DNA from 3 places in the Chitinimonas violaceus genome. Region 1 is predicted to be linked to each of the others. Evidence: predicted binding sites of a transcription regulator. Region 1 holds the regulator's gene; each other region holds the start of a gene.
The links. Region 1 encodes NrdR, which represses ribonucleotide reductase genes. Its sites were predicted from a motif close to AAANACNATATATNGTNTTT; they were not measured.

Region 1 (10,177 bases):
GCTTCGAAAGGTTCGGTCTCAGGCAGCATACGCTCCAGGTAACGCGCGATCATATCAACCTCCAGGTTGACTCTTTCGCCGACCTTCAAATGCTTGAGGTTGGTGACTTCGACCGTATGCGGGATCAAGTTCACCGACAGGATGCAACGATCCGGCATGTCCTTAAGGTTATTGGTCGTCAGCGACACACCATTGATCACGATGGAACCCTTGATGGCGATATAACGGGACAAGTTCTTGGGAGCCTGCACCACCAGCTGCCAGCTTTCGCCAACTTCAACGAATTTCATGACCTCGCCCGTGCCATCGATATGGCCGGATACCAAGTGTCCGTCGAGACGATCGCCAAAACGCAACGCCTTTTCCAGGTTCATTTCGCGGCCCGGATCTTCCAGGCCGAAAGTGCATCGCAACGACTCTGCCGAAATATCGTACTTGAAACTATGCGCCGTCTTGGCCACCACCGTCATACAAGCGCCGTTGACAGCAATACTGTCACCGATTTTCACATCGCTCATATCAAGATGCTCGCTGACAATCATTACCCGAAGACCTTCTCCTTCCAGGGGCTGCACCGTCGCGATTTTTCCGGTGGCTTCAATGATGCCGGTAAACATGCGCTTCCTTTCGCTTGCGCTTGGCAAGGCCGGTTATAGGATTCAGTTACCCACCGGTTTACGGCAGGCTTGCAACTTCAGAGGCCAACTCACGCGCTTGGGCTGGGCTGCATCCCCCCAAACAGCAGCGAGTCGATCAACAAACTCGGGTAATGGGTCGTGGCCTTTGTCTTCTTTATAGCGCTGGGTGGCAGACCAAGTACCCAGATATCCGACCAAGGCAGCCAGATTCCAATCCAAGGCCATATCCAACGCCGGAGGGCTGATCCTGGGGTGTGGGAAGACCAAGCCTTCGTAGCCTTGCTCAATCCAGCGCCGCTCCGGCGGCCAGTACGGGCCCACAGTGTCGTGGTAGAACTCACCTACCAGCGCATCTACCGCAGGGTCGCAGCTGAATACTTCGTAACACCACACCGCCAGAACACCGCCGGGCTTGAGTACACGGTCCGCTTCCTGCATGAAGCGCGGGAGATCGAACCAATGCAGCGCCTGCGCAACGGTAATCAAGTCCACACTGGCATCAGGCAGGCTCGATACTTCAGCCGCTTCATTGCGGTACTCGATATTGGGCCGCTGCTCGGCATTTGCAAGCTGGCCTTGTGAAGGTTCTGTCGCAATCACCCGGTCGAAATACGTCGCCAATGCCACGGCAGCCTGGCCACTACCTGTTGCCACATCCCAGGCAAGCGCCCGTGCGGGCGCCACACTGGCCAGCCAGTCAAACAATGCCGCTGGGTAATTCGGGCGATATTGCGCATAGGCGGAAGACTGCCGGGAAAAGTGATCTTTGAACTGCACAGCTTGATCGGACATTGGAGCACTCACGGTTTGATCGAGGGCGTAAAGCGTAAGGTGTAGCGGATATCCGGCCCGAGATGGCGCATATCAACTACCAAGGGTGTCAATTTGTCGGCCAGCCGTTCAAGGGAAAAGTCGGCCATGCCGGCGGCCGAGCCGCCCAACAATACGGGTGCCTGGTAAAAGACGATTTCATCAACAAGACCACTTTGCAGCCATGCACCGTTGAGGCGGGCACCGGCCTCGACCGTAACTTCATTGACACCACGTTCAGCCAGCGTCGTCAGCGTGGCGGGCAAATCCACCCGGCCAGCGGCATCAGGCAATGCCAGCACCTCGGCCCCCGCCGCCTGCAATGCCGCAATATGGCTGTCTGGGGCATTGGCGGTAATCACAAGGGTCTTACCCGGCGCATGCAACAGCTTGGCATCGGGCGGCAGCTGAGCACGACTGTCCAGCACCACACGCATAGGCTGGCGGCCCTGCCAGGGTTCGCCATCAATTTCCCGCACAGTCAGCAAAGGGTCGTCCTTGAGCACGGTACCGCTGCCGGTAAGCATGGCGCACGATCGTGCACGCAACCGCTGTACATCGGCACGCGCCGCAGGCCCGGTGATCCATTGGCTCTCGCCATTTGATAGTGCCGTCTTCCCATCCAGACTGGCGGCGATCTTCAGTCGCAGCCAGGGCCGGTTGCGTTCGATCCTTCTAAGGAAACCTTTGAGCGACTCGCGCGCTTCAAGCGCCAACAGACCGACTTCTGTTTCGATACCCGCCTCACGCAGCATCGCCATCCCCTTGCCCGCAACCAACGGGTTCGGGTCCTGCATGGCAGCCACGACCCGCTTGACGCCCGCTTCGATCAAACCTTTGGCACAAGGTGGCGTACGGCCATAGTGTGCACAAGGCTCGAGGCTGACATAAGCGGTTGCACCCTTAGCGGTCTCATCATGCTTCGCCGCATCGCGTAGGGCCATTACCTCGGCATGAGGACCACCCGCCTGTTGGGTAAAACCTTGGCCGATAATGCGGCCATCGCGCACCAACACCGCGCCAACCGCAGGATTGGGCGCGCAGATAAACCGCCCCCCCTCTGCAAGCTGCAAGGCCAGGGCCATGTATTGGTAATCGTCTGCGCTGAAGTTCACGTACGGCTCTCGATCAATTCAGCCAGTTGTGGCGATAACTGCCGACGCCACTTTTTACCCAAGGCTTCACCATGCTTATTCCACCAGACGCCCGCAAAGACAACAGCCAAACCGATCAGACTCAGGGCAAATGCGAACGACAGACTGTCTCTGAACACACTCCAGGACAGATAGCCAAGATACCCCGCCACGCCAAGACCGCCGAATACTGCAAATGCCCGCCGTGCCAATACAGCACTGATAAAGATCAAGCCCAGATTCAGCAGGCAATAAAGGAACTTGCCCAACTGGCTGCCTGAATCCATACAACTGAGCGCCCCCCAAAAGGCCAGCAGTCCAAAGAGATAAAGCCAGAAAGCGAAGTCACGCTTATCATGCCGCGTGGTCAAATCGATACGCAGCGCAATAATCAGCATGACAAGGCCGAATCCTAGGGAAACCAGCTTGCGCAAATTCCACAGGCCATCGTAATAGGTCCAGTCCGCTGCATCGTTTTCCACCCCGAAGGCAATCCACGCAGCGACATCCATGCTCATATACCAGAGCGTCACCGCCACCGGCATGGTCATGAACGGCAGCCGATAACGCCATAGCATGACCGCCGCTGCCGCCAGGGTGGCGAGCTCCAGCAGCAACCAGCGCCAATCGATATAGCGGTGATAATCGCTATATAACGCCCCACCACTTTCCCAATGGCCAAGCGCCGCCTCAATGCCATATACCGCCAAGGGCACTAACACAATGGTAAGGGTAAAAAGTATGCCTGCCGGGATAGGCAATTGCTTGGCATTGAGAAACCAGACACCGATCCACCATGCCAGGAAACCGTAAGCCCCGGCAAACACCGTCAGTGAAACAGGCCCCCAGGTCTGATACCCCACGGTCATGAACAGGCTCATCGCCCCAATGGCGATCATCCCACCCAGGTAATACAGAATATGGGCAAACCGAAACTGTGCTGTGGTTTGCGGCTGCATGGAGAGAAATGACCATAAGGCCTCGGCTTGCCCGGACTGCAACAGGCCAACTTCCTCGGCTCGGGTCAGATCAGCTCGATCCACCTTCATTTCCTGCTCACCTCGCGGATCGCGTCCTGGAAATCGTCGACGTCCTGAAAGCTTCTATATACCGACGCAAAACGGATGTAAGCCACTTTATCCAGCTTGGCCAACTCCGCCATCACCATCTCACCGATGCGGCGCGAATCGATCTCGCGCTCACCCACTGCCAATACTTTTTGATCGATACGAACAATGGCTTCATCAACCAGCGTGGTAGGCACCGGGCGTTTGTGCAAAGCGCGCTGGAAACTGACGCGGACTTTATCCTGCTCATAGTCCGCCCTGCTGCCATTGGCCTTGACCACCTGTGGCGGCCGGATTTCCGCCACCTCAAATGTGGTGAAACGCTTATCGCAGCTGCTGCATTTACGGCGGCGTCGGATGCTCTCGCCCTCCTCTGAAACCCGGGTATCCACCACTTGGCTGTCAAGGGCGCCACAGAAAGGACATTTCATCGGGTAACTCCAGCTGCTTGAATTGAGTGCATTCTACCCGTACAAGCGCGCCAAATCTCGCTTTGCTGCACTCTCATCGCAATGGTTACCTCTCGACGCATAAGATACTTCACGCCAAATGATGTCATTTGCATATATCGAAACTATTCCACACGCAAATAGGGGTAAGCACCCATAGTGCCCCATGCTGATGACAAGCAAAATTAACCCGTTGTCATAAACAACCTGTCCTAACAAATAGGTTGTAGCGGCAACACCTGATCATTCCCGATCAAAACCCTGTTGTTTCTCCCCTGAAAAAACAGACACTCCAAGGGCCGCCAGCGCTTCGTCGCGAGCGGCCCTCTTTTTTTGCGCCAGTGTCGCAGCCGCCACATAAAACGCAGAAAAGCTTCCCGACTGCGCGAACAATGCCCTAAATGCCGGTACTTTGTCGTGATACGTCGCCACCGAAGCCAGGTGGGCATTATTTGGCGTGGGCTCAAACCAGCTATCGTAGCCAATATAACCGCCATGTGCAGACTTGAGTGCGGCATAGTCTGCCGCCAGCTTATTCAACACTGCCGCTTTGGCTGCCAACTTTTCCTCATCTGTCTGCATACCGGTATATATCGTGTCCAACGCCGTACGCGCCGACAGAATCAGCTGACGGAATGCCTCGCGGCGAATCTCTGCCCGACGATATTTCTCCATCGCATCGGGCTGCCCCTCCACAGCCAGCCAACGCTCATACCCTTCCAGCTCCACCGCCGTGGCGAAGGCTTCATTGAATGCGCTGTCGTCACGTACATACACCACTTGGTGCGCCAGTTCGTGGAATATCAACCTCGCCAGCGTGGCGTCATCATGTCGCAGCGTCGTATTGAGCAATGGGTCTTCAAACCAACCCAAGGTGGAATAGGCTGGAATACCGTACTCGTAGACATCATCGCCCTGCGCCTTCCGTTGCTGCGCATAGGCTTGCGCATCTGCCTCTTTGTAATAACCGCGATAAGCCAAGCAACCCGCAATCGGAAAGCAGCTTTCCACCGGCTTTAGCGACAAGGGCAAAGTGCTGACAACATTCCACAGGGCATAAGGACGGCCCAGATCGGTATACCGGGTATAACTCGCATTGTCGGGTAGATTCAGCTCTTTCACAGCAAACGCACGCACTCGCTGCGCAAAAGCCAACTTGGTGCGTACATTGGGCGGTGTGGTCGGGTCGGCCAGCCACTCACTGATCGGACGAGCCTTATTCAATACCTCGGCTTGGCCATTGGCCGCCTGCCCCACATAGGCCAACCCCGCGCAGCCTTGCAGAATCAACAACAAGGCTAGCGCAAGTATCAACCGCCAAGGACCCACACCGCTCACATCCCGCTCCTCATATTCACAGACCGTAACGTTCAAGATTTAGACTTAGATCTATGCTTGGCTCGTCCATTGAAAACCGCCAGCGCCAAGCCACCCGCCAACAATCCCCAAAAAGCCGAACCTATTCCACCCAGCGATAGGCCAGATGCTGTCACCAGAAAGGTGATCAATGCCGCCTCGCGCTGGTCATCTTCGCGCATGGCCAATGCCAATCCGCTGCTCAGTGCGCCGAACAACGCAATACCAGCAATAGCCAGCACCAGCTCTTTGGGAAAGGCTGCAAACAACGCCCCGACTGACCCACCCAATAGACCCAACAGCAGGTAAAAGCCACCCGCCGCGATCGATGCCCTGAAACGCTGAGTCGGGTCAGGATGAGATTCCGGTCCGGCACAGATGGCGGCAGTGATAGCCGCCAGGTTCAAGGCAAAGCAACCGAATGGCGCCAGCAATAGATTGGTAAACCCTGTCCAGCTGATCAAAGCCGAAACTGGTGGCTGGTAGCCGCAGGAACGCAATACCGCCACTCCCGGAATATTCTGCGATGCCATGGTCACCACAAAGAGCGGCAAACCTACTCCGACCAGCGCACGCCAATTAAATTCAGGCGTTGTCCAGACAAGCGACGCAATCGCAAAGTTCAGCCCTTCGAATTGGATCAAACCCAGTATGCCAGCCAGCGCACACCCCACCACCAATACCACCATGACGGCATAACGTGGCAGCAAACGCTTGAACAGCAAGTACGCCAGAAACATGGGCATCACTATCCAGAATTGGCTTTGCATCGCGCCGAACGCCGCCATACCGAATTTGAGCAGCACCCCCGCCAACATGGCGGCTGCCAAGGAAAGCGGCACATACTTCATCGCGCGTTCGAACCAACCGGTTACACCGGTCAGGGTGATCAGCGCTGCGGAAAAGATAAACGCGCCAATCGCCTCAGCCATGGAGTACCCCGCGAGACTGGTCACCAGCAGCGCTGCACCGGGCGTAGACCATGCTGTCGCAATCGGCATGCGATAACGCAGAGACAGGCCAATGCAGGTAATACCCATCGCAAAGCCCAATATCATCAACCACGAAGCAATTTCCGCGTGGTTTGCACCTGCCGCCTGGGCTGCCTGGAAAACAATTGCTGCCGAGCTGGTATAGCCCACCAGCACAGTGATAAACCCAGCCGCCAAGGCTGGTAAGGGAATGAGCTTTAGCATGCGCCACACGAAACATAGAAACAGGCTTGGACGATAACTTATCGGGCACCACCGCGACCGATACAGATAACGGTATACCAACGGAACAGAAACCGACGCCCCCACCGGTACGCAGGTGGATACATCAACCTGTCTCGCCTAGACAACGCCAGACCGCGAAATCATGCCTAGGTAACCGGATCGTCAATAAGACTTCATGACACGGCCCTATCATCCGAGCCACCTACGACTAGTCCCAGGAGCTTGGCATGCCGTCCCCTCGACGTACGCAACACGTCATCCGATTTACCCTGCTGGCCAGCAGCATCGCAATATTGAGTGCCTGTAACAGTGATGACACCCCCACACCACCAACCGCCGCCTACAGCGAACCGATTCTGGCCGGCCGGGCTATCCTGCCAGCCGCCACCTTTGCCGAGGGTCCCGGTTCCGGCCACTACCTCAACGGCGATCTGAACGGGCAGACTACCCCCTTCGACAAGCAACCGGTACAGGGCTTCTCGGCCACGCTGCGTAATAGCGATGGCACCTTCCTCGCCATGACCGACAACGGTTACGGCACCATAGAGAATTCAGCTGACTTCTACCTGCGCGTCTACACCCTGCGTCCGAGTTTCAAATCCCCTGCGGGCGGCGATGGCAGTATCAAGGTGGAAAGTTTCATCTCACTGCAGGACCCCAACAAGCTCGTCCCCTTCACCATCACCAACGAGTTCACGACGGATCGCCTGTTAACTGGCGCTGACTTCGACATCGAATCGATGCAACGCGCGAGTGACGGTACGCTCTGGTTCGGCGATGAATTCGGCCCGTTCCTGCTGCATACCAGCAAGAACGGTGTGCTGCTCGAAGCACCCATCCCGCTGCCTGATAGCGAAAACCCCGGTAAATTCATCCGCTCTCCGCAGAACCCCTACAACGAGGAGGCCAGTGCACTGCGCATCATGAATGCCGCCCGCGCACATGCGCAGCGCTTTGGTGCAACCCGACCGCCCGTTTTCTCGCCCTACAACGTGCAGCTCCAATACGATGTGAATGGCGTGAAGTCGAGCCCCAATGCTCACTACGCACGCGGTGCCAACCCACAGCCGGGTCTTACCCCTGCCACCAGTGAAATCTTTGATGTGGCTTCACTCAAATCCGCAGGCTATTCCGTTGTCACCTGGACGGTGAACGACAAGCCACGCATGTTGGAGCTGATGAAGGCTGGCGTAAGCGGCATCATTTCCGACCGTACCGATCTGCTGCTACAAGCCGCACAGGAATTCGACGCCAACAACGACGGTGTGCCGGGCGACTATCTACTGGCCGACGGCCGCATCGACATCAACAAGTTTGACGCACAGGGCCATCGGGGCAGCCGTAATCTGCGCCCTGAGAATACCCTGCCAGCCTATGAAGTCGCGCTGGACAACCTAATGACCACCTTGGAAACCGACACCGGTATCAGCAAAGATGGCGTATCCGTCGTCAAGCACGACCCCTACATCGAAGCGCAGAAATGTCGCCGTGCCGACGGCATACCTTATACCTTTGCGGACGAAGTGCTGATCAAGAACCTGACCGTCGCGCAGATCCAGTCCACCTTTGTTTGCGACAAGGTCTTTCGTGGGCCGGAACAGCTGAACGACCCGGCGCTTTCGCCAGTATCGGTACAAGTCGCCAACGCCAAGGGTTACATCAGTCCTTATGTGATGCCGAAGACCCAGGATATGTTTGACCTGGTCAATGCCTATATCGCCTACTACAGCACAGGCGCCGGTGCCAATCACCCCGATGCAGGCAAACGCGTCGCCAACGCCAAAGCTGTGCGCTTCAATATCGAAACCAAACTCAACCCGCGCTCCGATACCGACAGCCACGGTAATGTCTACCGTGAACGCACCGTGGGGGTAAATCAACTGACCGATACCCTGGCTGGCATTATCGTCACCAACAATATGCAGGCCCGTGCCGATATCCAGAGCTTCGACTTCCGTACCTTGCTCAGGGTGCAAGAAAAATTCCCTGCCATCCGCACTGTCTACTTGTTTGGCGACTTCCCCATTTATCCCGATCCGTCCAGTGACGACGGCACCAATATGCAAGGTGAGGACGGTAAGAACACACCCTGGATGGCGGGCATGTACTGGCCTTATCGCAGCACCGCCACGTCCACTCCTTTCCGCGCCAAACGCTCGGGTGGATTTGAAGGCATGGCGATTTCAAGCGATGGCAGCAAGCTTTACCCCATGCTGGAACAGCCTTTAACTGGCCACGATGCAAAAACGCTGCTTATCAGCGAGTTCGACCTTGCCAGCCGCAGTTACACAGGCAGGCAATTCAAATACAAGGTGGATGACAAAGCGACCAATATCGGCGATTTCGTTCTTTACAATGCCACTGAAGGAATTGTCGTCGAGCGCGATAACTCGCAAGGCGATTTGAAGGGCTTCAAAAAGCTGATTCAGATCAAACTGGGCGACAATGGCGATTACGTGAGCAAAACAGAATTGGTCGACCTGATGAAAATAAAGGACCCCAATCGTATTGCTCAGCAAATGACGGTTGGCGATGTTGGTATAGGCGAAAACTTTGCCATGCCGTTCAATACCATTGAAAACATCGTAGTGATCGACGAAACCACCGTGGGGGTGATGGACGATAACAACTATCCCTTCAGCGTGGGCCGCCATGCTGGCAGCAAACAGCCCGATGATGAAGAGTTTGTGTTGATCAGGCTACCCAAGGCATTGTCTTTAACCAAGTGACACCGTACTGATTACCCACAATGAAATGGCGGCGTATAACGCCGCCATTTTTTAAGGCATTTGAACGTATGGAATAACAAGATGAAACAGGGCAAATCCAACCCAATTCAGTTTGAATAATCACCACCATGCAAAACCACATACAGCAATGTATGCCAAACAAGTTGTACCGCCTGGAATAAAAACGGCGCTCTGGAGCGCCGTTTTTAATTTTCTACTGTCCCCGATATCAAGCCCGCTGCCTACGTCTTTGCACACCTACTGCCCCCAACAAAGCCAACCCAACCAAAGCCAGGGATCCTGGTTCCGCGACTTTTGTTATGTTTGGTTTGTCACTCGTTACCGATGCAATCTTGATGTAATCGTAGCTGTTGCTGCCACCCGTCACACTGCCATTAGGGTTCGCCAGCGGGTTGTATGCCCCAATCAGCCAGTACGACGACACCACTTTGCCTGCATTGATTGCCGCAGTCGAAGCTGTACCCACATCTGAGTAATTGCCGATCGAGGCCCAGCCGGCCAACTCGGTATATTTCTTCCCTACCAGTGTCGGAATACCTGCACCTGTGTAAGCCATGACGGTGATATCCGAGTCGTTGCTGAACCAACCCAATTTCACCCCAGTCAGCATGACCGCGCTGGTAAACGACAGCAACACCATGTCGTAACGCTGCTGGTTATCGATAGCATGCTCTGGGTTGACGCCTTCGTTGAGATCACAATACGAGCCACTGGTACAGGCATCGGCATTCTTGATGCCTATGCCACCACCTGAATA
Region 2 (10,177 bases), on a different contig from region 1:
TTTCGGCGAAGGAGAACTTTGATTTGATTCGTGCCAGACGCAAGCACTTTGTCGCGGCATTGAAAGACAACCGGCTGGTGGCGCTCAGCGCCGCTGACCGACAGCAGGGCCGCTTCGTGCGGGTGGATTCATTGGTGTTATCGGATAAGCAGACGGTGCGTGGCTGGCTCAAGGGTTTCGATGAAGAAGTCTTGATTGTCCGGCGCGTCTTTACAAACAAAGACGGCAGCAGCGGTGAGTTGAATCTGGTGTGCAGTGATCTGACGTGCGACGGCGAGCAGGTCGCCCAACTCCATCAGAAACGGTGGAAGGTAGAGGAGTTCCATAAATCGCTGAAGTCCAATGCGGGTTTGGCGAAGTCACCGACACGTCGGGTACGGACCCAGCAAAACCACGTGTTCATGTCGATGTACGCCGTCTTCAAGTTGGAGTGCTTGAAGATGACGCACAAACTCAACCACTTCGCCTTGCGCTCCAGGCTTTACATCAAAGCCATCAAACTGGCCTATGACGAGCTGCTGGAGATGCGAGCGGCTGCGTAACATCAGTGAGTAATTGGAAAGAATTGGACGCTGTTACCTGGTAACTATTGGGCGCTGTTTGACAGCCTAGGCGCTTACGAGTAGGCTTTCCTTGAGCGGCATCAAGCCTGGCTAGTTCAGGATAAAGTATTTAAAAATCAATAACTTGATTGTTGATTGACTGGCCGCCATACAGCAGGGCTTCCAGGGCGTCAGGGTCTGGAATCTGTACGTCACGCTTATCTACCTGGATCAAACCCTTAACGCTGAGCTGGTGCAGCAGCCGCGACAGGGTTTCCGGCGTCAGGCCCAGCTTGGAGGCGATCACATTCTTATAGAACGGGAAATGCACCTGGCCGTTTTCTCGTGGCTGCTTGAGCAGAAAACTGATCACCCGCTGTGAGGCGTTCTGCAGATTGATGGTTTCGATGTCTTGCACCAGGGCATGCAGGCGCAGGGACAAGCCGGCCAGCATGCGGCGGGCAAAGGACGTATCGTGGTCAATGGCGGCGTAGATGTCCTGCTTGTCGATCCAGATCAGCAAGGTGTCTTCCAGGGCCTGCGCCTGCACCATATACGGCTTGTCGAGAAACATGACCGCCTCGCCAAAGGCTTGGCCGGGGCTGAAGAACTCGATCACTTTCTCCTGCCCGCTGGGGGAGGGTATGGCCAGCTTGATGCCGCCAACCGCCACCACATATAGCCCGTTGGCCGGATCACCCCGGTGAAACACGAACTGATGCTTGGCCACCCGCACCTGCTGACTGGCGCGGGCCATCAGCGCTAGTTGATCGGCGTCCAGGTTACGGAACAGTGGCAGGCGTAGCAGTAAGGAATCCACATCTAGTTTATGGGCCATGGACGTGTGCCTCAGGTGCGAGAAAGATGGGTCGATGCTAGGCGCTGACAATGGCGCTGGATATTCACCGAGTGGGCTAGATACATCGGCAGGTTCGGTAGGTGCTGGTGAGTGCTCCTCTATCGGTATTCAAATTGCTCAAACCACTCGGCCAATTGGCTTTGGGCCCGGATGCTCAGCACCGCATCCGGCGGTACATCGGGGCTGCTGCGGTAGCGCTGTACCGCATAGTGGCGCACGCCGCTTTCGGCCAGACCTTTGGCGAGCTTGAGCAGACGTGCTTCGCTGAGCCAAGCTGGGCTCCAGGTAGTACGGCACTCAAACTTGCTACCGGCTGCCAGTAGCATTTCCAGACAAATACCGGTGGGCCCGCGACTACGCGGGCGGCCAGTCAACGCGTCGTATCCTTCCGGGTCGGTTTTGATGTCAAGCCCCACCCAGTCGAGATAAGCCAAAACAGCGGCCAGGCGATTGGGGTAGATGCCGGCACTGTGCAGCGCCACTTTGAAGCCCATGGTTTTCACTGTCTTGATCATCTCGGGCAGGGCGGCTTCACTCAAAGGCTCGCCGCCCGAGAACACCACCCCATCCAACAGCCCACGGCGGCTCTGCAGCCAGTTGCACATGGCGGCCCATGAATAGCGGCAGGCTCGCTCCTGCAGATGCGGGTTATGGCAGTAGTGGCAGCGCCATGGACAGCCGCCGATGAACAGCACGGCGGCCAGATGGCCGGGCCAATCCACGCTGGAGAACGGGACTAACCCTGCCAACGCAGGCTCATCGGGACCAAGCTGCGCCGGCTCTGCTGCCAGCAGGCGCAGCGGAATGTGCCAGTCAGCCAGCGGCGATATTTCAGACATGATGCTGTTCGGTGAAGAAGCGGCGCTCATTGAATTCTCCTTGCTTGCCGGTGTTGAAGGAGGAGACCGGGCGGTGGTAGCCCATGACGCGGGTCCAGACTTCGCAGCGGGTGCGCTGAGCGTTATCAAGCTGGCGAGCGGTGGTGGGGACGGGGGTGACGACGGCTGCGATCATGGTGTGGTTTCCTGGTTGGAGTAGGTGGTGGGTTAATTGCAGCAAGCCGGTTCACGGGCCAGCAGCTCGGCATCACACTTGGGGCAGTAGGGGTGGTGCCCGCTCAGGTAGCCGTGCTTGGGGCAGATCGAGAAGGTGGGTGTGACGGTGATATAGGGCAGGCGGAAATTGCTCAGCGCGCGGCGTACCAGCTGCTTGCAGGCCTCGCTGCTGCTGATGGCTTCGTTCATATACAGATGCAGCACGGTGCCGCCGGTGTACTTGCCCTGCAGTTCTGCCTGCAGGGTCAGCGCCTCGAACGGGTCGTCGGTGTAGCCGACCGGTAGCTGGCTGGAGTTGGTGTAGTACGGTTGCTCGGCGCTGCCAGCCTGCAGGATGTCAGGCCAGCGCTTGTTGTCTTCGCGGGCAAAGCGGTAGGTGGTGCCCTCGGCTGGTGTGGCTTCCAGGTTGTACAGGTGGCCGGTACTTTCCTGGAACTCGGTCATCCGTGCCCGCACATGGTCTAGCAGCCGCACTGCCATGGCATGGCCTTCCGGCGCGGTGATGTCGTAGGTGTCCCGGCTGAGGTTGCGCACCATTTCGTTGATGCCGTTCACGCCCAGGGTGCTGAAATGATTGCGCAGGGTGCCCAGATAGCGCTTGGTGTAAGGGTATAGACCCTGGTCGATATAGCGCTGCACCACCTTGCGCTTCACTTCCAGCACGTCGCGGCCCAGGTCCAGCAACCGGTCCAGCGCCGCCAGCAGGCCGGCCTCGTCATCCCGATGCAGATAGCCCAGCCGGGCACAGTTGACGGTGACTACCCCGACCGAGCCGGTTTGCTCGGCCGAGCCGAACAGGCCATTGCCGCGCTTCAGCAATTCTCGTAAATCCAGCTGCAGCCGGCAGCACATCGACCGCACCATCTGCGGCTCCAGGTCGGAATTGAGGAAGTTCTGGAAGTACGGTAATCCATACTTTGCGGTCATTTCGAACAGCAGCTCGGTGTTCGGGTGATTCCAGTCAAAGTCCGGCGTGATGTTGTAGGTGGGGATCGGGAAGGTGAAAGCGCGGCCCTTGGCGTCGCCGGCCATCATCACCTCGATATAGGCCCGGTTGATCAGGTCCATCTCGACCTGCAACTCGCCGTAGCTGAACGGCATCTCCTCACCACCGATATAGGGAATCTGCTCGGCCAGGTCGGCGGGGCAAGTCCAGTCGAAGGTCAGGTTGGTGAACGGCGTCTGGGTACCCCAGCGGCTGGGCACGTTCAGGTTGTAGATCAGCTCCTGCATGGCCTGTTTCACCTCGCGATAGCTCATGCCATCGTGGCGGATAAAGGGCGCCATATAGGTATCGAAAGAGCTGAACGCCTGGGCGCCGGCCCATTCGTTCTGCAGGGTACCAAGGAAGTTGACGATCTGGCCGATGGCGGCCGACATGTGCTTGGGCGGTGTCGCTTCCACCTTGCCGGGTACGCCGTTAAAGCCCTCGGTGAGCAGTTGGCGTAGCGACCAGCCAGCGCAGTAGCCGCTGAGCATGTCCAGATCGTGGATATGGATATCGCCCTCGCGGTGGGCCCGGCCGGCTTCGGGGCTGAGTACATGGCTGAGCCAGTAATTGGCGGTGACCTTGCCCGCCACGTTCAGGATCAACCCGCCCAGGCTGTAACCCTGATTGGCATTGGCGTTGACCCGCCAGTCGCGTTGGTCCAGGTACTCCTCCATCGCGCTTTCCACATCCACCAGGGTGTGTTTGAGATCGCGCAGGCGGGCGTGCTGCTCGCGGTAGACAATGTAGGCGCGGGCGGTGCGCCAGCAACCGGCGGCGACCAGGATTTCCTCGGCCCGGTTCTGGATGGTCTCGATGCCAGGGCAGGGTTGGTCGGCCAGGCTGGCCAGCATACGCTCGGTCAGCAGGCCGGCGACAATGGGGTCGAATTCGCCGGTGGCGCGGCCAGCGGCAGCCAGGGCTTGCTGGATTTTGCTTGGGTCGAAGGCGGCCAGTGTGCCGTCACGCTTCAATACTTGCTGCGGATGCATAAAACACTCCATCTAGTATTTATTGGTGAAGACTAGCACTAGATATAGTGTTTTAGGGCGGGTGGTGGGCGGTGGTTTGTAAAGGTTTGACCGAGGTCAAGTTTGCGAAAAAAGCGTGGGAAAGGAGTTCAGCACCGATGTAGAAACAGGGTGATCAGCAGTACCGCATCCTGCACGCATACCAATGCATGGGGCTCGGCATCTTGCAGATAAACCAGTGCACCGGCGGTGAGCTGATGGGTCTGGTCGTGGCAGCTGAAGCGCACTTCGCCGCTCAGGCATTGCACGCTCATAGCACCTGCCGCCTTGTGCGATTGCATCTGCGCGCCGGCAGGCAGGCTCAGGCGGAAAATCTCGATATGCGCATCACGCACCAGTACTTCATTGGAGGCCGGCGTGTTGGCGAGCGGGGCGGATATCCAGACCAGATCGCCAGATTTTGCGTGGGTTTGGGCCATGTACGGACTCCTGGTCGTGCCACCCGGCCGTGGTGTTGCTTTACTTGCTCAGATGGTTTTTGAATAGCGCACCAGCGGCTGACCGGTCTGCAGGTAGCGATCAAACACCATCGCAACATTGCGTACCAGCAAACGGCCTCGGGGCAAGACCTGCAACTGATTTGCGTCCATGTTGATCAGCCCGTCATCGATCAGCGCTTGTAGCTTGGACATTTCGGCCTGGAAGTAATCCCTGAAATGGATTTGCCATTGCGCGGCAAAGTCGGCCAGCTCGATGCGGAATTCACACATCAGCTGTTGAATAAGATGACGGCGCAACTCGTCGTCGCGGCCCAGACTGATGCCGCGGAACAAGGGCAGCCGCCCGGCGTCCAGTTGCGCATAGTAGTCATCAGTGCCGCGGACATTCTGGTTGTAGCTGGGACCTATCTTGCCGATGCCGGAAACCCCCAGCGCCAGCAGGTCGATATCGTCGTGGGTTGAATAGCCCTGGAAGTTGCGGTGCAGGGTGCCGCTACGCTGGGCGCGCGCCAGCTCGTCATCGGGCAGGGCAAAGTGATCCATGCCGATATACACATAGCCGGCATCGGCTAATTTGGCGATGGCCAGGCTGAGTAGCTCCAGCTTGGTGTCCTGGCTGGGCAGGTCAGCTTCGTTGATCTGCCGCTGGGTTTTAAACAGGTGTGGCAGGTGGGCGTAGTTGTAGATTGATAGCCGATCCGGCCGCGAGGCGATGACCTTGTCCAGCGTTGCGCCAAAACCCGGTAGTGTTTGCAGGGGCAGACCGTAGATCAGGTCGATGGACACCGATTTGAACTGGTTGTCCCGAGCCGCATTGATGACTCGCAGTGTCTCTTCCTCGCTCTGGATGCGATTGACCGCCTGTTGCACCGCCGGGTCGAAATCCTGCACGCCCAGGCTCATGCGGTTAAAACCAAGCTCACCCAGCAGCGCGATGGTGGCGGGCTCAACCTTACGCGGGTCGATCTCGATCGAGTATTCGCCCTCATCTTTAGGGGCAAATTCAAAGTGCTTGCGCAGGGTGCCTAAGAACCTGTCTAAAGTCTTTCCTAATCCAACGAGATGCTTGATCCTTGCCGGATGAGAACCCCTTACCCCAGCGATATCAGTCGCGAACAGTTCGAACACATCCGCCCACTGCTCGAAAGCGCCCGCAAAAAGACCAGCCCTCGCCGAATCGACTTGTACGAGGTGTTTTGCGCCGTCCTCTACCTCCTCAAAACCGGCTGCCAGTGGCGCATGCTGCCTGCCGAGTTCCCCAAATGGCGTACCGTGTATGCGTACTTCTCCATCTGGCGCGAGGTGCAAGAAGATGGAGCCAGCCTGCTACAACAGGCGCTTAAAAAATCAGGTTGGCGCGGCCCGTATCAAACTGGGGCGGAGCGCCAATACGACGTTCTTGATCGTCGACGCGCAGAGCGTGAAGAACACCGATAACGCTAGGCACAAGGGTTACGACGCCGGCAAGAAAGTGTCGGGTATCAAGCGTCACATTGCGGTGGATACTCAGGGTCTACCGCATGCAATAGCGGTTACCACGGCTGAAGTAACGGACCGTAAGGGGATACTGCAGGCAATGATGCAGTGGCGTGGCAATCTGCAGCAGGTACACAGCGTTTTGGCGGATAGCGGCTATGTGGGGAAGCCGTTTGCAGAGGCGGTCAATGAGTTGATTGGCGCGACGGTACAGATTGCCAAGCGTAGCGAGCTGCACACGTTCGCGGTGATGCCACAACGTTGGGTGGTGGAGCGTAGCTTTGCGTGGCTGGAGAAGTGCCGACGGTTGTGGAAGAACTGCGAGCGAGAACTCAACACGAGCTTACAGTTCGTCCATTTGGCTTTCCTCTCGGTACTGCTCAAAAGACTTTAGACAGGTTCTAACAGCCGGCTTAGCTGCGCATCGGACAGAAAGGTTGGCGTACCGCCGCCAAAATGCAGCTGCTCTACCCGTGCCTTGCCGGCAAACAGCGGTGCTTGCAGGGCGATTTCCTTATCCAGATAGTCCAGATAGACCTCGGCATGGCCACGGTTCTTGGTGATGATCTTGTTGCAGCCGCAGTAGTAGCAGATGGTGTTGCAGAAAGGGATATGCACATACAGCGAGAGCGGTGTCTGCTGCCCGGCCGGGAAAGCGCGTGCGACCTGATCGCGGTAGCTCGTCTCATCGAAGCCGGCATGAAAGCGGTCGGCAGTTGGATACGAGGTATAGCGCGGGCCATTGCTCGCCATGCGGGCAATCAAGGCTTTATCAAACTGCAGGCCATGCACCGAAAATGCATCGTCAGTGGCTGGGCTGGAGGAGTGGGGAGCGGTGTTCGACATAGCGATAGGTCCTAAGGAATACCCGGCGTTGCGCACTTAGCGCGCGCTGGCGGCCGGGTAAAAATGCAGCTGAGCCAGCAATGGTGCCGGGCTGACGACCAGATCTGCCAGGGTGGTTTGATCCAGGGTGGCATAGAGGGTTTCAAACGCGTGCCGCAGCACACCGGCCAATTTGCAATCGGCGCTGATGCGGCATTGGTTGTTGGGCGAAAAGCATTCCACGATGGCACCGTCGCCTTCGGCGCTGCGTAGCACCTGGCCGATACGAATCTGCTGGGCCGGGCGAGCCAGCCGGATACCGCCGCCCTTGCCACGCAAGGCAGCCACATCGCCCTGTTTGACCAGGTGGTTCACCACCTTCATCAGGTTGTTAGCGGAGATGTCGTAGGCCTCGGCAATTTGCTGGATGGTGACAAGTTCATCCGGATGTACGGCCAGGTACATCAGTACGCGCAGGGTGTAATCACTAAAGCTGGTGAGTCTCATGCAATTGCCTCGAACGTAGGCCTCTTTGGGTGGCGTTACCGAAGTCTATACCCGTGGGGATCAATCCCAAGGCGGCCGGGCGCAGTCAGCGCACCCTGCCGCCTCACTGGGTATTAACGCCGGGCCATGGCCAGTTTGCCGCTGGCAGTTGCGGCTTGCACTGCGGTGGGGCGGCGTAGCAGGCGCCAGGCAAACAGCGCCAGCAGCACTACACCGACCGAGAACACCGTGTCACCAGGTACGCGCAACCAGACCAGGGCGGTCATGACAGCCGAGTGGATGATCTCCGGTGAACGGGCATACCACAGACCTTGGCTGACGCTGGCCCAGGCTTGATAGATACCTGCTGGCAGCAACGACAAGAACACCATCATGCCCAGGCCGATATTCATGGCCCAGAACGCGGGCTTAAGCAACTTGTCTTGCCAGTGCTCCCGTGGCGACAGGCCGCGTAGACAGAACAGCAACAAGCCTATCCCCAGCATGCCGTATACGCCAAACAGCGCGGCGTGGCCGTGGGCGGCAGTCATGTTCAAGCCCTGCAGGTAGTACAGCGCGATGGGTGGGTTAATGGCAAAGCCCAACAGCCCGGCACCCACGGTATTCCAGAAGCCAACCGCCACAAAGCACAGAATGGGCCAGCGATAGCTGGCTACCCAAGGCGCTGCATTGGCGCGTTGCAGGTTGCGATAACCCTCCAGGCCGACCAGCGCCAGCGGTACCACTTCGAGCGCCGAGAACATGGCCCCCACGGTAATCACCGAGGTGGGTGTACCGGTGAAGTACAGATGGTGCAGGGTGCCTAGGATGCCGCCGAACAGGAAGACGATGGTTTCCAGCACGATGGCTGAGTTGGCCGTTTTGGCGTGGATCAAGCCCAGCCGGGTAAAGATCAGGGCGATGATGGCGGTGGCGAACACTTCAAAGAAGCCCTCGACCCACAGGTGTACCAACCACCAGCGCTAGTATTCGATCATGGCGTAATGGCTCTTTTGCCCCCACATCAGCGAGCTAGCATAGAAACCGCCGATACAGGCTGCCGAGAGAAACACCATCGCGATCAAACCACGGCTTTCGCTAGGGCGGCGGATGGCGGGCCATAGGGCGCGGCCCATCAGCAGCAGCCAGCTCAACAGACCAACAAACAGCAGGTACTGCCAGACGCGACCCATGCTGGTGTATTCCAGACCCTGGTTACCCAGCCAGAACGCGAAGTCGGTACCGAGCTTCTGTTGCGTGCCTACCCAGCCGCAAGCCAGCGAACCCACCACGATCAGCAGCAGGGCGTAGAACAGCACGTTCACCCCCAGCTTTTGCAGGGGCGGTTCATGCCCGGATAGGGCTGGCGAGATATACAGGCCGGTTGCCAGCCAGGCTGTCGCGACCCACAACACGCCAAGTTGGGTATGGATGGTACGGCTGACCACGAATGGCAGTACTTCGGCCAGCGGTAAGCCAAAGAAGCTTTGCCCCTCCACCGAGTAATGCGCCGAGATGATGCCCATGCCCACCTGGGCTAGCAGCAGCCCGATCACCACGTAGAAATACTTGCACGTGGCGCGCATGGAAGCCGTCGGCTTCAGTTCAAACAGCGGGTCGTACGCTGGGGGTGTCGGATCGGCTTCTTCATGCGATGCCATGTGGAACCACACCATCGCAGCAATACCGGCAATCAGCAGGATGATGCTGGCTACCGACCACATGCCGTTGCTGGTGGTGGGCACGTTGTCGATCAGAGGCTCGTGCGGCCAGTTGCTGGTATAGGAAAGACCGGTTTGGCCGGGACGGTCGGTGGCGGCCGACCAGGCACTCCAGAAGAAGAACGCTGGCAGCGCACGCAGGTCGTCAGCATTCTCGATAGAGCCGCTGGTCATGGCGTATTGCTCACGCAGCTTGTCCTGCGCCGGGTCTTTGCCATACAGGCTCATGTAGTGCTGGGCCAGATCATGAATGACCGTAGCGCGTAGTGGGCTGACCGTGAGGGTTTGCTGGTCAGCCGAATAGCGGTTGCTACGCATCTCTTGCTTGAGGCGGGCGCTGATAACGGCTTGCTGATCGTTGTTCAGCGCCGAGAACGCTTGGTGATATTCGGCTTGCGCCAGCGCTTCACGCAGGGCAATTGCTTCACGATGCAGCCAGTCGGCCGACCAGTCCGGCGCCACATAGCTGCCATGGCCCCAAACCGAGCCTACTTGCTGGCCACCTGCGGCCAGCCATGCCGATTGGCCACGCTGCATTTGCTCGCCGCTAAAGATCGGCGCGCCAGACTCGCTGACGATGCGTGTGGGGATGGGGGGCGCTGAGAGGTAAATTTCCCGGCCGATATAGCCGAGTACGACGAATGACAGTAGAAAGATAACGGCGAGAATTCGCCATAGTCGGTGTGAGTTTCCCACGATGGTCTCCTTCGGTTGCGTTGCAGATCGGGTGATTGGATTGCGCAATAAGATGCGT
Region 3 (10,177 bases), on a different contig from region 1:
GCCATGTATGTAACCGCAGGCCTTAGGGTCGAGGCGGTCTCCAGCCGAAGGTCGCGACAGCAGATTGAAGATGTCGAGAGCAGGCTGATTGCTGGCGGACTGGATGGAGTGGTTTGTGTGGATATGTTCGGCGAAGGCTACGACTTCCCGAAATTCAAGATTGCAGTCCTGCACAGCGCACACAAATCTCTGGTTCCGACGCTGCAGTTCATCGGCCGGTTCGCGCGAACGAATGACCAGCACACTGGCGCCGCGACCTTCTTGGCAGTACCACGCGAAATTGACGCCGAAAGCACAGAGCTCTACAGAGAGGGAGTTGACTGGGACATTCTGCTCGCGGATGTAGCCGAAGCACGTCAGGGGTTGGCGATACGTGAGCGTGAAACCCTTCAGTCGTTCGCTCAAGCGGGGAATCCTTCGGCGGACTACGAGGCAGTGAATCCGGGGGCATTTCGGTTGGCGCAGCACATAGCGGCGTATAGGACGGGTCAAGCGCCCAACTTTGATATTGCGCCGGAGACGCTCAAGTCCCTGCAGGTTACGAACGCGTGGCGTAGCGACGATGGGAACACCTATCTGCTTCTGGCTAAGTCCGTTCGGTCGCCCATCTGGTATCGCGACGACCAATTGGTCGACGCGGAGCACGAGTGCTTCCTTTTGAAGTATTTCCCTGCCTCGCAGGTTCTGTTCATTACTGCGACAGAGCGCTCTGAGCGCTACTACGCAGAGCTGCTGGAAGTCTTCTTCGAAGGCAGGGCGACGCCATTGGCCTTCGAGCAGATTCGGAAAGTCCTGAACGGTATGACTGACCAGGAGTTTTATAGTGTCGGGATTCGGAGCACATCACCCACGGCGACGGCTGAGTCCTACCGCATCGTCGCCGGTAGCAACGCTGACAGAGGTGTTCGCGATACGGACGCTGCGAACTTTTCGCAAGGTCATTTCATGGGGCGCGGGCAGGTAAATGGCGAAACCGAGGTCATAGGGGCGAGCGCTGGCGGCCGGGTGTGGTCAAATGGGAAACTCTCGATTCCCGACATCCTTGACTGGATGGAGGCTTTACATGGGCGCATGACGGCCGCTCAGGTCAACATTGGTCGGTCGGGCCTCGACCTGCTGCCATATGGAGAGACGCTCCAACGAATTCCGGCATCTACCTTCATGACTGACTGGTCGAAGAACGCGTACAGGGACAACCCTGTTGTCTTCATCGGTGAGGGTGCCGATGCCTTCCGAACCTGCATCCTGGATCTGGAGGTAAGCGACATCGTGGTGAGTGCCGACGGTTCTGCGCTGACATTCCGCCTTGGTGACAGCGGTCAGCATCAACAGGTTCAGTATCGCTTGAACCAAAGCCCTCAGTTTCTTTTGATGAACGATGAGCCGCTCATGCACGTGGTTGCTGCAGAAGGGCGCAGGGAGTCTGTCGAGGATTGGTTGGAGGACAACGGGCTTATTTTTTTCACGAAGGAGTTGGATTCATTCACGCGAAGCACGCTCCAGCGGCGTCGCGCGAGTGCGGGAATTCGGCCCGAGAGCTTAGTCGTTCACAACTGGGATGGTTGTGAGACGAGGGTCGAATTTGATTCAGCCAACCCGGGGCGCATGACCGTTCAACGATTTTTGCGAGACTACCTTCTTGGGCTTCCTGGCAACAGCTTCATCATCTACGACCACAGGTCCGGAGAAGCAGCTGATTTCATCGTTGCGCAGGCCATGCCTGCCAACCGCCTCTCCATTTCGCTCTACCACTGCAAGGGCGCAGGGGGTTCCGTGTCCGGTGAACGTATTGATGATGTCTATGAGCTTGCCGGCCAGTCTGTGAAGTCGGGCAGGTTTCAGCGCAAGGACGATTTGCTTCGACACGTCGAACGTCGAACTCTTGCCCGCACCGGTCGCGGCCATTCGCCGTTTTTACTTGGTACGCGGGACGCAGCGCTGGAACTGCTTCGAGCATATGACCCCATCGCCATTAGCCTGACGGTGTATGCAGTGCAGCCTGGATTGTCGGCAGGGAAGTTGGTCGAGAACGTGAAAGCAGTGATGGCAGCTGCAAATGACAGCCTGACGTCGCAAGGTGTTGAGCTGCGCTGGCTGACTAGCGCATAGGAAGCCCAGGTTCCATTTGCTAAGGGCAGCCCGCCTCATACATGTTGAGTGTCTGCCTTGCGGTGAAATGATCCGCCGAAACCGGGCATAGGCTAAGCAGCGGTACCTACTGGCCCCTATGGCGTGATAGATAGATGGCCTTAACCGCTGCTCTACAACTGTTCAAGGAATGCCTCTTCACCGACTGCTTGGGCCGATGAGCGGTCGATCATACGTACAACGCAACAGCTGCTTCGGGTCGAATGCTGCCTGCTCTCAACTGGTCAGTGACCACCAACACTCCTGCCCGGCGCTGCGGTCAACGACCACCGGCACCTGCAATGAATCCGAAGATAAGTGGCCAGCTTTCTGAAAACTCCAGGGATAAATGGCCAATTGGGCTGGGTTCTCTATCTCTGGACCCCAGTATGTGGCTGATTCTGTTCGGATGCCGCTCCAGACATGAATGGCCGACGACAAGAATCAGCAGTAACACACCTACGTTTGTTAAGAAGCCCCGAACTAGCGGGGCTTCTTATTGGCAACACAATGAAAAATTGTGTGTCGTCGGGTGAAAGATTATGCGTCGTAAATGAAAAATTATCTGTCGCCCGACGTCTTACATCAATCCCAGCTCAACGCCCCACCACTCTGATATTCAATCACCCGTGTTTCGAAGAAATTCTTCTCTTTCTTCAGGTCGATCATTTCACTCATCCATGGGAATGGATTGGTTGCACCGGGGAACATCGGTTCCAGGCCGATCTGCTGCATGCGGCGGTTGCAGATAAAGCGCAGGTAGTCTTTGAACATGCTGGCGTTCAGGCCCAGCACACCGCGTGGCATGGTGTCTTCGGCATAGGCGTATTCAAGCTCCACCGCCTTCTGGAACAACCCGGTCAGCTCGGCCTTGAAGGCGTCGGTCCACAGGTGTGGGTTTTCCATCTTCACAGTGTTGATCAGGTCAATGCCGAAGTTACAGTGCATCGACTCATCGCGCAGGATGTACTGGTACTGCTCGGCAGCGCCGGTCATCTTGTTCTGGCGGCCCAGTGCCAGGATTTGCACAAAGCCGACGTAGAAGAACATGCCTTCCATGATGCAGGCGAACACGATGAGCGACTTCAAGAGCTGCTGGTCAGCCTCGGGGGTGCCGGTTTTGAAGTCGGGGTTGGTCAGCGCATCGATAAATGGGATCAGGAAGTTATCCTTATCTCGGATGGATTTGACCTCGTGGTAGGCATTGAAGATTTCGGCTTCATCGAGACCCAGGCTTTCAACGATGTACTGGTAGGCGTGGGTGTGGATGGCCTCTTCAAATGCCTGACGCAACAGGAACTGACGGCACTCTGGCGCGGTGATATGGCGATAGGTGCCCAGCACGATATTGTTGGCAGCCAGGCTGTCGGCCGTCACAAAGAAGCCCAGGTTGCGCTTGACCAGACGGCGCTCGTCTTCCGACAGCCCGTTGGGGTTCTTCCACAACTCGATATCGCGCTGCATGTTGATTTCCTGCGGCATCCAATGGTTAGCGCAGGTGGCGAGGTACTTCTCCCAAGCCCATTTGTACTTGAAAGGCACCAGCTGGTTGACGTCGGTACCGCCATTGATGATGCGCTTGTCCACAGCGCTGACGCGACCACTAGGTGTACCTTGGCCGCTGGTTTGGGCCTGTGGGTTGGCCGGCTTGGCTGCGGTTGGTGCAGCAGTGTTTTCTTCCCAAGACAGCATCTTTTTTCTCCTGAATCTCTATTCGTTACTTCATCAATTCTCAGTAAGACCGCTCCTTTTCAGGAACGGCCACAACTACTGTCTACGGAGCATCCTATCCCCGTTGGTGTCGCCGAGCATCGCAGACTGGTGCGGAGCAGTCCGGGGCCGCCTGTTTGAGCCCACAAAGTGGGCAAGTTTCGGCCCAGGCCGCGACAGTCGAGAAGCGTAGGGCACCGGCCATAGGTCGGCGACACCGCCGGGTCGCCTTTCTTTGCTTACTTTCTTTGGCGAGGCAAAGAAAGTAAGCCGGGCGCGAGACGGACTCTCGCTCAAAACATACGCGGCAAAGCCGCTAAAACACTTTCTGCAGAAGGGATGAGCCAATGCTCAGCAAAAGCTCATCCACTACTAGCGCTTACTTGCGCCGATCATCCACTTCCTTAGCAACCCCTTTAAATGGGTCACCATCAGACTTGCCATCCATAAACTGACCAGTAGAAACATCCCGCTTATACCAAGTTTGGTTACTGCGGTTGTAAAACTGTGTCCGGTTATCAACGGAGCCTTTACGGAAGCCATTGCCAGTATTTTTAGCCACAGAATTTCCTTCAAAACATTGAAAGGAGATAGCGAGACCACCTGTGCTAACATTTCATTGCGTCTGGAAAGTACACAGATGGCGGCAGAGGGACTCCCTTACCACCATGCCTTTCAGATCAAGCCCGCGATGCTCGCAACATCGCGGGCTTTCTCATTTCTACATCTACCGCATCAAACTGCGTACTACCACTTCGGCCATGCTGTACGCCAAGCCCGCAACCGCCCCGGTGCTTTGGGGGTATTGTTGGTTGGCTCAAGCAACTTCGCTACAGCCTTAGCTATTTCAACCGCGTGGGCAGATTCGACCACTTCGGCTTCAACAACGACAACCTCACTACACAGCTCGGCTTCTTCCGCGAGCGTGGCGATGCTGCTTGCCACCACGCTCGGCCCGCCAGCAACTGTGTTACTGGCAGGCTTCACACTCTGGGTTGTCGATACTGCAAAACTTGGCCGACTCGGCGGCTTCCTCCCCTGCGCTGTAGTTGCCAGTAGTCACTTCAATTGGGGCGGAAGCCATATGGCCGCCACCAATCGGCACGGCATTCAGTTCACCCCCACGGCCGGTCGACTTCTCGGCGCTCGATGCCGACAAGGTACGCAGGTAGTAAGTGGTCTTCAGGCCACGCACCCAGGCCAGCTTGTACAGGTCGTCCATCTTCTTGCCCGATGCACCGGCCATATAGATGTTCAGACTCTGGGCTTGGTCGATCCACTTCTGGCGGCGCGAAGCACATTCCACCAACCAGTTGGGCTCCACTTCAAACGCCGTGGCGTACATGGCCTTGAGGTCCTGCGGCACACGGTCGATGCGGGAGAGCGAACCGTCGAAGTACTTGATGTCGCCAATCATCACGTCGTCCCACAGGCCGCGTTCCTTCAGGTCGTGCACTAGGTATTCGTTGATCACCGTGAATTCACCCGACAGGTTCGATTTCACGAAGATGTTCTGGTAGTTCGGCTCGATGGAGGCAGACACACCAACGATATTGGCAATGGTTGCCGTAGGCGCAATCGCCAAACAGTTGGAGTTACGCATACCGTAGGTGGCGATGCGTTGGCGCAGCTGGCTCCAGTCAAGCAGAGCACTACGGTCCATCTCCAAGTAACCGCCGCGGGCTTCCATCAGCAAGTCGATACTGTCCTGCGGCAGGATGCCCTTGGACCACAAGCTGCCATCGTAGCTTGGGTATTTGCCGCGCTCTTCAGCCAACTCAGTACTGGCGTAATAAGCGTGGTAGGCCACCAGTTCCATCGACTTATCGGCAAAGGCCACGGCAGCGTCGGACGCATACGGCGTACGCAGCATATGCAGACAATCCTGGAAACCCATGATGCCCATGCCAACCGGACGGTGCCGGAGGTTGGAATTACGCGCCTTCTTCACCGGGTAGAAGTTGATGTCGACAACGTTGTCGAGCATGCGCATCGCGGTGCCAATTGTACGGCGGAGCTTATCGCTATCGAGGTTGTACTGGCCGTCATCGCCACGCACCATATGGTTGACCAAGTTGACCGAACCGAGATTACACACCGCGATTTCGGTATCGTTGGTGTTGAGGGTGATTTCGGTACACAGGTTGGAGCTGTGCACCACGCCAACATGCTGCTGCGGACTGCGGATATTGCAAGGGTCCTTGAAAGTAAGCCAGGGGTGGCCTGTCTCGAACAGCATAGTCAACATCTTGCGCCACAACTGCAAGGCTGGAATCTTCTTGTACACACGCATTTCACCACGCGCTGCCTTGGCTTCGTAACGCGTGTAGGCCTCGGCAAATGCCTTGCCGTACAACTCGTGCAAGTCTGGTACTTCGCTTGGGCTGAACAGCGACCAGTCGCCACCTTCCATAACGCGCTGCATGAAGAGGTCGGGAATCCAGTTGGCGGTGTTCATGTCGTGGGTACGACGGCGGTCGTCACCGGTGTTCTTACGCAGTTCGAGGAACTCCTCGATATCGGCATGCCAAGTCTCAAGGTACGCACACACCGCGCCCTTGCGCTTGCCACCCTGGTTCACGGCTACAGCCGTGTCGTTGACCACCTTCAGGAACGGCACAATGCCCTGCGACTTACCGTTGGTGCCCTTGATATGACTGCCTAACGAACGTACCGATGTCCAGTCATTACCCAAACCGCCAGCGTATTTCGACAGCAGGGCGTTTTCCTTCAGGCCTTCGTAAATACCGTCGAGGTCGTCAGCAATCGTGGTCAGGTAGCAGCTGGAAAGCTGGCTACGCTGCGTACCGGAATTGAACAAAGTGGGCGTCGAGGACATGAAATCAAAAGTCGACAGCACATTGTAGAACTCGATAGCGCGTGCTTCACGATCGGTTTCACGCAGGGCCAGGCCCATTGCGACACGCATGAAGAAAGCCTGCGGCAACTCGATACGCTGGCCATGTACATGCAGGAAATAGCGGTCAAACAGGGTCTGCAGGCCGAGATAATCGAACTGGTAGTCGCGCTCGTACTTGATGGCGGCACCCAGACGGGCCAGATCGAACTGGGCCAGCTCTTCGTCCAACAATTCCGCCTCGATACCGCGTTTGATGAACTTGGGAAAATACTCGGCGTAACGCGTAGCCATTTCCTCGTGCATCACTTCTTCGCCCAGCACTTCACGACGCAGGCTGTGCATCAGCAGACGGGCTGTCACCTTGGAATAGGAAGGTTCCTTCTCGATCAACTGGCGGGCAGAGAGAATGGCGGACTTGCGCACTTCCTCGGCCGGCACGCCGTCGTACAGGTTCTTCAGGGTCTCGGCGACGATATGCTCGGGGTCGGTCACCTTTTCAAAACCCGAACAAGCCGATTGCACCAATGCGTGCAGCTTGGCGATATCGAGCGGCTTGGCCACACCTGCATCGTTGACATTGATTGCACTGGTGGGCGCATGCTCAGCCTCGCCCTTGGCTAGACGTTCCTGATGACGCCGTTCACGGTACAACACGTAGGCGCGCGCCACATCGTGTTCACCCGAACGCATCAGGGCCAGTTCCACCTGGTCTTGCACGTCCTCGATATGAATAGCCCCACCTTCGGGCTTACGCCGCATCAGGGCGTTCACCACGAGATCGGTGATCCGTTGCACAGTCTCGCGCACCGAGGCCGACTGCGCCGCAGCTCCACCATGTACAGCCAGAAAAGCCTTGGTGATGGCGACCGAGATTTTCATGGGCTCGAACGGGACAACGGCACCGTTCCGGCGAATAGTCTTGTACTCGGCACCAGACTGGGCAGCAGTCGAGCCCACGCTGTTGTTACCCTGCGGGTAAGCAACACGCGTGGTGCTTGCGGTATCGGACGTGGTGTACATGTAAGGAGGGCTCCTATGACTGTTGATTGATAGGCCTTGGCAATGCAGCTTTTGCCAAAGCCGCTTATTCTGGGTTGCCTGTTCAGACCGGATGGCGGGGGAGAAAATGTGCGCCAACATCCCGTCACACACCTAAATTTCACGTCACAGCAAGCGCAGGACGGGGTGTGGATAATTCCGGGGATAAAATGTGCACAAAACCCCGAAAAAACACTATATGTAGTATTCGGTTACACTGAATGGTACTAAATATAGTAGTTCATGAATAGGCATTCCGCTCAAAAAATGCGTCTGTGCGGCCCTATTTATGAGGGAAAGATACCAAATTCAACGGCTTAAATAGTCTGGCTGTGCAGCTACTTAGAGCCCCACTGTTTTTGTTGCCCAACGCTGGGCACTAGCCGATGATGACCACCATGGCATACCAACACACGGAGTCATCATGTCCCCCCCCCTACGTGGTTTAGCGCTTGTGCTGGCCTTGAACTTACCCGCTGCGGCAGCCACCAAAATCGAAGTTGGCAACACGTTACAAGCCCTGCAGGCCGCCATCGGCACACCAAGTTGCGAAACCGACGCAGATTGCCATGTGGTGGAGGTTGGCGCGAAGGCGTGCGGCGGGCCGGAAGGCTATCTGCCTTGGTCCAGTCGCACTGGCGATGCCGAAACCATCCAGTCGCTGGCGGAACAGCACAAGACGGTGCGTCAGGCTGCAATCACCACAAGTGGGGAGATATCGACCTGCGAAATCCTTCCAAAACCCGCAGTACGCTGCCAAGCCAAGCGATGTGAACTGCAATCGCGGCCAATACCCACAGGGAAGGACATATATTAAGAACACGTTTACGATCTGTAGCAAGCAGCTGTCAGCAGGGTGAAGCGCAGCGCAGATACTGGAATGCACTTGAGTTACATGAAGATTTTGAGCAACACATAAGCCCTGATCACAGTAGCGCAGTAAGATCGAAAGAGGCCCTAAATAATCTGTGTAACGGGCTGCTACAGATCAACCAATCTCGTCACCCTCCCTTACTTTATATTGAGTGAGCAAAACAAAAGAAGTTGCGAACAAATATTTACAGTTCGCGATACTAGACAAAACAAGACCCTGAGGCATTACGTCCCAGGGTCTTGTTTTTACATCATCAGGACAAGCCTTACGGCCATGCCCTGCGTTACAACAGACTCAGCATTTACCGATACGGGCATTGGAACCTGCTCGCACTCCAGCAGGCTCCAAAGCACCCTCTTACTTAGATACCAGTATCAGCAGGGGTGTTACGTGCACCAAGGTTCGTTGCTGGCAACGGATCATTGGTCTGCACCAACAGAACGGTATTGCCTTCCTCGTACCCATCTGCGCTGTAACGTACGGCGCCCAGATAACGCTTGCCAGTTGGCAGGTTCTTCCAGCTCATACCCACCGAGGCAGTACCACCAGCGTAAGCCTTGCCGGGCAACAGTACCTTGAAGTCGCCACCAGTGTCGCCTGCATTAACTGCCCAAGCCGACATGGTGTAGTTAGCGCTGCCACCGCGTGGTGAGTAGCCCAGGATACAAGCCTTGTAAGTACCGGCTGGCAGGTTCAGGACTTGCACGCTTTCATCCGAACCACCATTCAAGCTGGTACCCAACACGGTGCCTTCGCTGTTCATCACGATCAGGTCGATATCATCGGACGAACCATGCTCGGTATCGGCATCGTACAGGTCAAAGCGGGTAACCAGGTTGTTGGCAGGCACGACGAACTCATGCACCTTCAACCCACCCGTTGGATCGTTACCTGCCTTACATGCAGCCATACCATCATGGTTAGCCTTCAACACATTACCGCTGATGCGTGTCGCTTCTTTCAGGCCGCCCTGGAGGGCATTCAGCTTGCCGCTAAAGCCGGTACCAACACTGAACACCTTGCTGCCGCTCGTTGCCTCGCTGGCCAACTGAACCGGTGCGGTGATCATCGCGCCGCTACGTGCAGTCAGCGGGCTACGCACGTTGTGCGTACCATCGCTCCACACAAGCGAACCGAACTGCCACACATCCTTCTGTGCGGTGGTGCGGTCCAGCTTCACAGTGAAGCTCTGGCTTTCGCCTGGGTTCAATGTCATCGTCTCAGGCGATACCGTTACCTTGTAACCAGACAAGGTGGCGGTAGCCGTGTAGGTCGATGGTGCATCGGACACATTGGTCACGGTACGACGGAAAGTCAGCGAACCGAGCACATTGGAAGCCGTCATCGAAGCCAGATTCAGGTTGTATGGCTGAGTCGAACCGAAAGCGCTGCAAACTGCAGGCGACAGGCCGACATTCGCGCCACACATATAGCGGATGTAGTCGCTGGAACCTGCGTCGTACACCAGACCTGGGTTGGCAGCGGCATTCGGGCTGACATGCCCAGCACCCTGAGCCCAAGGCAGGCGACCATTTGCCTGGCCGGCCCTACCATCATCCAACGTGTTG

Region 2: the regulator NrdR is predicted to act here: its motif matches at 4,470-4,489, upstream of ACUHMQ_RS02740 (ribonucleoside triphosphate reductase).
Region 3: the regulator NrdR is predicted to act here: its motif matches at 7,926-7,945, upstream of ACUHMQ_RS14750 (ribonucleoside-diphosphate reductase subunit alpha).

What each region holds. Positions count from the first base shown of each region.
Region 1 covers NZ_JBQXDJ010000018.1:24,200-34,376, reverse strand. The annotation lists gene ACUHMQ_RS08540 (riboflavin synthase) at 1-617, opposite strand, end outside; gene ACUHMQ_RS08535 (class I SAM-dependent methyltransferase) at 660-1,430, opposite strand; gene ribD (bifunctional diaminohydroxyphosphoribosylaminopyrimidine deaminase/5-amino-6-(5-phosphoribosylamino)uracil reductase RibD) at 1,439-2,563, opposite strand; gene ACUHMQ_RS08525 (DUF2157 domain-containing protein) at 2,560-3,630, opposite strand; gene nrdR (transcriptional regulator NrdR) at 3,627-4,079, opposite strand; gene ACUHMQ_RS08515 (aminopeptidase) at 4,341-5,435, opposite strand; gene ACUHMQ_RS08510 (benzoate/H(+) symporter BenE family transporter) at 5,468-6,649, opposite strand; gene ACUHMQ_RS08505 (esterase-like activity of phytase family protein) at 6,898-9,399, shown strand; gene xdp1 (exosortase-dependent surface protein XDP1) at 9,629-10,177, opposite strand, start outside.
Region 2 covers NZ_JBQXDJ010000004.1:114,735-124,911, forward strand. The annotation lists gene ACUHMQ_RS02720 (transposase) at 1-542, shown strand, start outside; gene ACUHMQ_RS02725 (Crp/Fnr family transcriptional regulator) at 673-1,380, opposite strand; gene ACUHMQ_RS02730 (anaerobic ribonucleoside-triphosphate reductase activating protein) at 1,500-2,270, opposite strand; gene nrdD (anaerobic ribonucleoside-triphosphate reductase) at 2,233-2,415, opposite strand; gene ACUHMQ_RS02740 (ribonucleoside triphosphate reductase) at 2,448-4,436, opposite strand; gene ACUHMQ_RS02745 (cupin domain-containing protein) at 4,565-4,894, opposite strand; gene hemN (oxygen-independent coproporphyrinogen III oxidase) at 4,943-6,043, opposite strand; one part of gene ACUHMQ_RS02755 (IS5 family transposase) at 5,996-6,258, shown strand; one part of gene ACUHMQ_RS02755 (IS5 family transposase) at 6,257-6,785, shown strand; gene ACUHMQ_RS02760 (radical SAM protein) at 6,782-7,237, opposite strand; gene ACUHMQ_RS02765 (RrF2 family transcriptional regulator) at 7,274-7,723, opposite strand; gene ACUHMQ_RS02770 (cbb3-type cytochrome c oxidase subunit I) at 7,837-8,676, opposite strand; gene ACUHMQ_RS02775 (hypothetical protein) at 8,686-10,119, opposite strand.
Region 3 covers NZ_JBQXDJ010000046.1:23,516-33,692, reverse strand. The annotation lists gene ACUHMQ_RS14770 (DEAD/DEAH box helicase) at 1-2,109, shown strand, start outside; gene ACUHMQ_RS14765 (ribonucleotide-diphosphate reductase subunit beta) at 2,713-3,819, opposite strand; gene ACUHMQ_RS14760 (hypothetical protein) at 4,217-4,399, opposite strand; gene ACUHMQ_RS14755 (hypothetical protein) at 4,585-4,824, opposite strand; gene ACUHMQ_RS14750 (ribonucleoside-diphosphate reductase subunit alpha) at 4,808-7,717, opposite strand; gene ACUHMQ_RS14745 (hypothetical protein) at 8,160-8,552, shown strand; gene ACUHMQ_RS14740 (S8 family peptidase) at 8,971-10,177, opposite strand, start outside.